DNA from 3 places in the Janthinobacterium sp. KBS0711 genome. Region 3 is predicted to be linked to each of the others. Evidence: predicted binding sites of a transcription regulator. Region 3 holds the regulator's gene; each other region holds the start of a gene.
What was found. The regulator sigma-54, encoded in region 3, starts transcription at its own class of promoters, with help from an activator protein. The targets are predictions, from matches to a motif close to TGGCANGNAANCTGCTTT.
Positions count from the first base shown of each region.

Region 1 (2,269 bases), on a different contig from region 3:
GTGTTGCCGCCTGTTTCACCAAGTCCACGCTTTCTACTGCATTCAAGGTCAAGGTGTAGTTGCCGGCCGTTAAAGCATTGCTGACGGAGCTGAAGTTGCTGCCGCAGGCCGTCCCCACGCCGGTGCCCGTGGGCGTGCCGCAGCCGGAAGGGTCGTAGGTGAACAGGTTGCCGCGCGTCAGGAAGTTGGTCGCCAGACTGGTGTTCAGGTTGGCGCCGTCGGCGTTTTCAGTGCCGCCGAAGATGCCCGAGCCGATCACGCCGTCTGGCGTCCAGTTGAACACCGTCAGGCCGGCCGCGTCCGTGATGGTGAAGGTGACGACCAGGTTGGCCGTGGCGGTGGACAGCTGCCCGACCGTGCTTTGCAGGAAGACCTGCATGAAGGGCGACGCCAGGAAATCAAAGCTCAAGGTTGCCGTGGGCGAGCCGACGACGAAATCGACCGAGAAGCCAGTGGTCGAGCCGTTGCGCCCGGACGCATCGGCCGTGCCGGCAGGCCCGTCAAGGTGAGCTTCGGCCACGTTCACTGCCTGGGTGGAGGTGGAGCCCGGGGGGAACGAAGGGAACTGTGTGCTGACGATTTGCGCATCGCCGCGTGAATAGTTGCCTGCTGGGCCTTGTTGCGTGAAGTCGTTTTCGCCCTTGATGACAGGGCCGACGTTGGCGCGTGGGGCATCGAGCGAACCGGCGCCGCCATTGATGACGCTCACGCCATTCAGGGTGGCCGTGCTGCGCGAGATGGTGGTGCTGTTGGCTACCGTGATCTGGCCCGTCGGCACGGCGATCACCAGGCCGAAGATGTTGTTGTACGAATAGCCGTAGGCGCCCGCCTGTGCGCTACCGGCGGCGCACAGCAGGGCCAGTGCCGCTGTGGCCGGGAGCAGTTTCAGTTTCGAGAGTTTCATTGTATTCACCTCGTGGTTGAGTGAGTCTGGAAGTCTTGCCTGAGACCTGTCGGCAGGTGCTCATGGCCAGTACCTAGCGACTTCCATGCCAACGCATGAGGTTCTTTTGAAATCAATGGCTTGGCGTGCTTTTGTTGACGCTGTGCAGGCTTTGCTAGACACGCTGTAAGAAAAACCGACGCCGCCCTTCAAGGCTGTCCGCCTTGTGGCAACGAACCCAGCAGGACGTGTATATGCGGCAGCAAGCGTTGCCCTGGAACATAGTCGCGCATGGCCGTGGCCAGCTGACGCGCCGCCAGCTTGGCCCGGCCATCGTCGAGCATGCGCGTGGCGGCATGGCGCAGAGTGGTTTCCTGGAAGCGGTCGGCGCGCAGCAGCAGGCCGGCGCCGGCACCCACGATGCCGTGCATGTTGAGGAATTGGTCGAGGTTGCCGGCGATGCCGATGACGGGCACGCCTGCTGCCAGCGCCTGCTGGCTGGTGGGGCTGCCGCCGTTGCAGATCACCAGGCTGGCGCGCCGGGCAGCTGCGTCGCCCGGCAGAAAGGGCGCGACATAGGCATTCGGCGGCACGGCGTCGACGCGGATGGTGCCGGCCGTGGCCGCCAATACGGTGACGGGCAGGGGCGCCAGCGCGCGCAGCACGCGCGGCAGCAATGTTCCCTGACCGGAACTGCCCAGGGTGACATAGATAATGGGCCGTCCGCTGCTCAGTTCCGGGCGCTGCCACCAGTCTGGCAAGTCGAGCGGCGGCGCCCAGATGATGGGACCCAGATAGTCGTGCGTGGACGGCATGCCGTGCGGCGGGAACAGTTGCGGAATATCCGCATACAAGGTGCGGTCGGCATCCGTATAGATGCGCCGCAGGTCGCTGCCCAGGGATGGCAGGCCATGGCGGCGGCGCACGCGGTTCAGGGGCACGGCGTGCGAGGCGAAGGCCAGCGGGCGGATCAGGCGGAACAGGGGATCGGCCAGCCAGACGGGCAGCACGCCCGTCAGGGGCAGGCTGGGCACCGTATAGTGCTGGCGCACCCAGGGGCTCCAATAGGCATTGCTGACGGTCATGTAGGGAATGCGCTGCAGGCGCGCGCTGACCGATAGCGACAAACGGAAGTCGCCGATCACGAGATCGGGCTGGACGGTGTTGAGCAGGCGCAGGTCGTCTTCCACATAGGCGTGCAGGGTGCTTTCGGTATACACGGGCTTGCCGTGCGCCAGCGCCTGCAGAAATTGCAGCGATGAAATACTGTCGATGCGCCAGCGGCGGAAGGGGGCTTGCTTGAAACAAAAGTCATACCCATCGGCGCAGGCAAAATGCACCTCGTATTCTTCCTCGTCCAGGCCCTGGGCCAGACTCAGGGGACGG
Region 1 covers NZ_LBCO01000024.1:213,527-215,795, forward strand. Annotated here, with positions in the region: gene VM94_RS13535 (EDSAP-1 family PEP-CTERM protein) at 1-904, opposite strand, end outside; gene VM94_RS13540 (glycosyltransferase) at 1,093-2,269, opposite strand, start outside.
Region 1: a site for sigma-54 is predicted at 978-995, ahead of VM94_RS13535 (EDSAP-1 family PEP-CTERM protein). Genes of this name have one in related genera too.

Region 2 (2,269 bases), on a different contig from region 3:
GGCCACCGTGCAAGTGGAACTGGAGCAGGCGACGGCGGCCAACGCGCTGTTGATGCAGCGCATCGATACGGACTTGCTGAACGTGGCCATCAGCGCCGAAGGCAAGCAATCGTTCTGGACGCCCGTCAAGCGGTCGCTGGGCAATTTTACGGACAACCTGTCGGAAGGCGTGGCCAACGCCATCACGGCCATGGCGTACATCCTGCCGTGGCTGATCGCTTTCGTGCTGTTGTTCCCGCTGGGCCGCAAGGGCTGGCGTCGTTTGCGCGGCATCAAGCGCTAGGCACGCGCCGCAGACGTGAACAGGGCCTGCGCGCGGCAGGCCCTGGAGCGGCGTTACATGCTTGCCGCAACTTGATCAAGCGTGATGGTTCGCCGTGTTGGCAGACACGACTTCGGCCGCTTTTTTCGGACGTTTCTTGATATTGCTGCCGGTACTGCCTTCATCGTCGACCTTGACCTGGCTCGTGCTGACGCCACCCGCCGGGGCCGTAGGTGCGGCGCATGCGCTCAACAGCAACAGGGCGCATACGCCCGCGATCATATTTTTCATGAGTGAACTACCTAAGTAAGTGAAGTAAAGGGAAAGAAGCAAGTACCACGCTGATTTCATGTTTACTTACGCCGCCAGGCAATGCGGCGCAAGAGAGTCATATCTTAGTGCGCTTATCAAGAAAGCTCAATTAGTTTTTAGATAATTCCGGATTCCCCAGGAAGTGGCGCTGCTGCACCAAAACGGTGGGCCGCGCGCCGCCCTGTCGCCCCGTCCCCGCCACTCCAGGGCAATGTGCCTGGCATGCATTCTGCTTTAACAACATCGCAGACCCAGCTCGACCCCCACGAACCCATCACAGGAGTCCCCATGTCACGACGCATCATCCTGAAAGCGGCCGCCGCCGGCGCACTGGCCCTGGCCACGTCCATCACCATGCAGGCAGCCTTGGCCGCCGATACGATCAAGGTGGGCATTTTGCATTCCCTGTCAGGCACCATGGCCATTTCCGAAACGTCGCTGAAAGACGTGGCCTTGATGACGATCGCCGAGATCAATGCCAAGGGTGGCGTGCTGGGCAAGAAGCTGGAAGCCGTCGTCGTCGACCCGGCGTCGAACTGGCCTTTGTTTGCGGAAAAAGCGCGCCAGCTGGTGGCGCAGGATAAGGTTGCCGTCGTGTTCGGCTGCTGGACGTCCGTGTCCCGTAAATCGGTTTTGCCTGTGTTCAAGGAACTCAACAGCCTGCTGTTTTATCCGGTGCAATACGAGGGCGAGGAACTGGAAAAGAACGTGTTTTATACGGGCGCCGCACCGAATCAGCAGGCCATTCCCGCCGTCGAATACCTGATGAGCAAGGATGGCGGCGGTGCCAAGCGCTTCGTGCTGCTGGGCACGGATTACGTGTATCCGCGCACCACCAACAAGATCCTGCGCGCCTTTCTGAAAAGCAAGGGTGTCAAGGATAGCGATATCAGCGAGGTCTACACGCCGTTCGGCCATGCCGACTATCAAACCATCGTTGCCAACATCAAGAAGTTTTCCACGGGCGGCAAGACGGCCGTCATTTCCACCATCAATGGCGATTCGAACGTGCCGTTCTACAAGGAACTGGGCAATGCCGGCTTGAAAGCCACGGACGTACCCGTCGTCGCGTTTTCCGTGGGCGAGGAAGAGCTGCGCGGCATCGATACCAAGCCCTTGCTTGGCCACCTGGCGGCGTGGAATTATTTCGAGTCCGTCAAGAATCCCGTGAATACGGCTTTCATCAAACAGTGGAAAGCCTATGCCGTGGCGCAAAAGCTGCCGAACGCGGGTTCGGTGGTGACGAACGACCCGATGGAAGCGACCTATGTCGGCATCCACATGTGGGCGCAAGCCGTGGAAAAAGCCAAGTCGACGGACACGGACAGGGTGATCGCCGCCATGGCCGGCCAGAGCGTGAAAGCGCCATCGGGCTTCACCCTGACCATGGACGCCACCAATCACCATTTGCACAAGCCCGTGATGATCGGCGAGATCAAGGCCGATGGGCAATTCAATGTCGTGTGGAAAACCAAGGAACCGATACGTGCCCAGCCGTGGAGCCCGTTTATCAAGGGGAATGAGGGCAAGCAGAAGTTATGAGTTAGCGGCCAAAAGGCCGGGGTCAGTCGCTTCGCGATCGGAATTCGTCCCATTGGGACGAATTCCCCCGACGGGACTTGGTGTCCCTGTCTGACCCCAGATTTTCGCTCGGGCTGAAATAACGATGAGAGGTCTTTCCGCATGCGTCTGCTA
Region 2 covers NZ_LBCO01000024.1:295,764-298,032, forward strand. Annotated here, with positions in the region: gene VM94_RS13945 (DUF4349 domain-containing protein) at 1-283, shown strand, start outside; gene VM94_RS13950 (hypothetical protein) at 359-553, opposite strand; gene urtA (urea ABC transporter substrate-binding protein) at 863-2,116, shown strand; gene urtB (urea ABC transporter permease subunit UrtB) at 2,258-2,269, shown strand, end outside.
Region 2: a site for sigma-54 is predicted at 793-810, ahead of urtA (urea ABC transporter substrate-binding protein). Genes of this name have one in related genera too.

Region 3 (2,269 bases):
AGGTCTTGTGCCAGGCTTTCCACATAGACGGTTTTGCCACTTAAACGCAGGTTGACTTCGGCCTTTTGACGTTTTTCTTTCTCTTTGAGGTTATCCACGGTCAGAATCACGGCGATATCGATAACTTGATCGAAATGACGTTTCACGCGTTCCAGCTTCGTTTGTACGTATTCACGGATGGCTGGTGTCACTTCGAGATGATGTCCGCTGATGGTGAGATTCATACACACTCCTAAAGATGATCGGGTTCGTGCGGTCCATCCTATCCGGCCCGCAGAGGAACCGAAAAAAACTTACAAACACTTACGCAGGCTCACTGGCGGAATTTTCAACGCTTCCCGGTATTTGGCAACAGTACGTCGCGCAATCACCATGCCTTGTTCCCCCAGCATGTCCGCAATCTTACTGTCGGATAAAGGATTTTTAGGGTCTTCTGCTCCTGTCAGTTGCACGATCAATGCCCGTATCGCCGTCGATGACGCTTCGCCCCCCGCTTCGGTGGCGACGTGGCTACCAAAGAAATATTTCAACTCGAACATGCCGTGCGGGGTCAGCATGTACTTTTGAGTTGTTACCCGCGAGATAGTACTCTCGTGTAAACCCAGTGTATCAGCTATTTCACGGAGCACAAGGGGGCGCATGGCAACGGCCCCGTGCGAGAAAAAGTTCTTTTGTCTTTCTACTATCGCCTGTGCCACGCGCAGGATCGTGTCGAAACGCTGGCGCATATTCTTGATCAGCCACTTGGCTTCCTGCAACTGTGCGCCCATGGCGCCCTCGCCCTTGCCCTGCTTGAGCAGGTTGGCATACATGGCGTTGACGCGCAGGCGCGGCATCACATCGTTGTTCAAGGTGACTTGCCAGCCATTGCGCGCGCGCTTGACGACGACGTCGGGCACCACGTAATCGGACACGTCCGAGGCGAACACGGCGCCCGGATGCGGATTGCACTGGCGAATCACCGTCTGCGCTTCGCGCAAGTCTTCATCGTCGCAATCGAGGGCTTTTTTCAGCTTGTTGAAATCGCGCTGGGCAAACCAGGCCAGGTGCTTTTCCACGATGACGAGAGCCATGCGCCGCGTCACCATGGCGATGTGCGGCAAGCGCTTGATCTGCAGCGCCAGGCATTCGGACGCATTGCGCGCGCCCACGCCGGGCGGATCGAAACTTTGCAGCAGCGACAAGGCCGTGCGCATCTCGTCGGCGTCGATTTCCAGCTCTTCCGGCAGGCGCGCCAGGATGTCGTCGAGCGACTCTTCCAGGTAGCCATTGTCGTCGAGCGCGTCGATGATCAGCTCGACCAGCGCGCGGTCGCGCAATTCGAGCACCGTCACGCGCATCTGTTCCATCAGGTGTTCGCGCAGGGTGCAGTGATGGGCTTCCAGTTGCGGACGGGAATCTTCATCGTCGGGCGCCTTGCCCCGGCTCGCCTCGCTCCAGTCGCTGTCGCCGCCGTCCGCCGCGGCCGGGCTCTCGCCCGCCTCGCCGTCAAAGGTTTCCGCTTCGGCCGGCGCCGCGGGCGCTTCCTGGCCTGGCGGCTGGGGCGGCGCTTCAGCCGGCGCGGCCGTGGAACTCAAGGCGCCGTCCGACAGCAGGCGCAAGGAGCGGTCGAGCGGATCGTCGAGGCGCTCGAGCAGGGGATTGTCCGTCAGCAGTTGCTCTAGCTCCTGGTGCAATTCCAGGGTAGACAATTGCAACAGGCGTATCGATTGCTGCAACTGCGGCGTCAGTGCCAGGTGCTGCGAAGTGCGCAGCTGCAATGATTGTTTCATTGGCTTACATGCGGAAGTGTTCGCCCAGATAGACCCGGCGTACCGACTCGTTCGCGATGATGTCGTCGGGGCGTCCCGACGCCAGCACCGAGCCCTGGTTGATGATATAGGCACGGTCGCAAATACCCAGCGTCTCGCGCACATTATGATCGGTGATCAGCACGCCGATATTGCGCTCCTTCAAGAAGCGCACGATGCGCTGGATCTCGATCACGGCGATCGGATCGACGCCGGCGAACGGCTCGTCGAGCAACACGAAACGGGGATCGGTGGCCAGCGCGCGGGCGATTTCCACGCGGCGGCGCTCACCGCCCGACAGGGACAGGGCCTGGTTCTCGCGCAGCTTTTCAATCTGCAAGTCGGCCAGCAGTTTATCCAGGCGCTCCTCGATCTCGGCCTTCTTCAGGGGGCGGCCTTCGACGGTCTGGATTTCCAGCACGGCGCGGATATTGTCTTCCACCGTCAGCTTGCGGAACACGGACGCTTCCTGCGGCAGA
Region 3 covers NZ_LBCO01000002.1:96,128-98,396, reverse strand. Annotated here, with positions in the region: gene hpf (ribosome hibernation-promoting factor, HPF/YfiA family) at 1-224, opposite strand, end outside; gene VM94_RS00490 (RNA polymerase factor sigma-54) at 294-1,772, opposite strand; gene lptB (LPS export ABC transporter ATP-binding protein) at 1,777-2,269, opposite strand, start outside.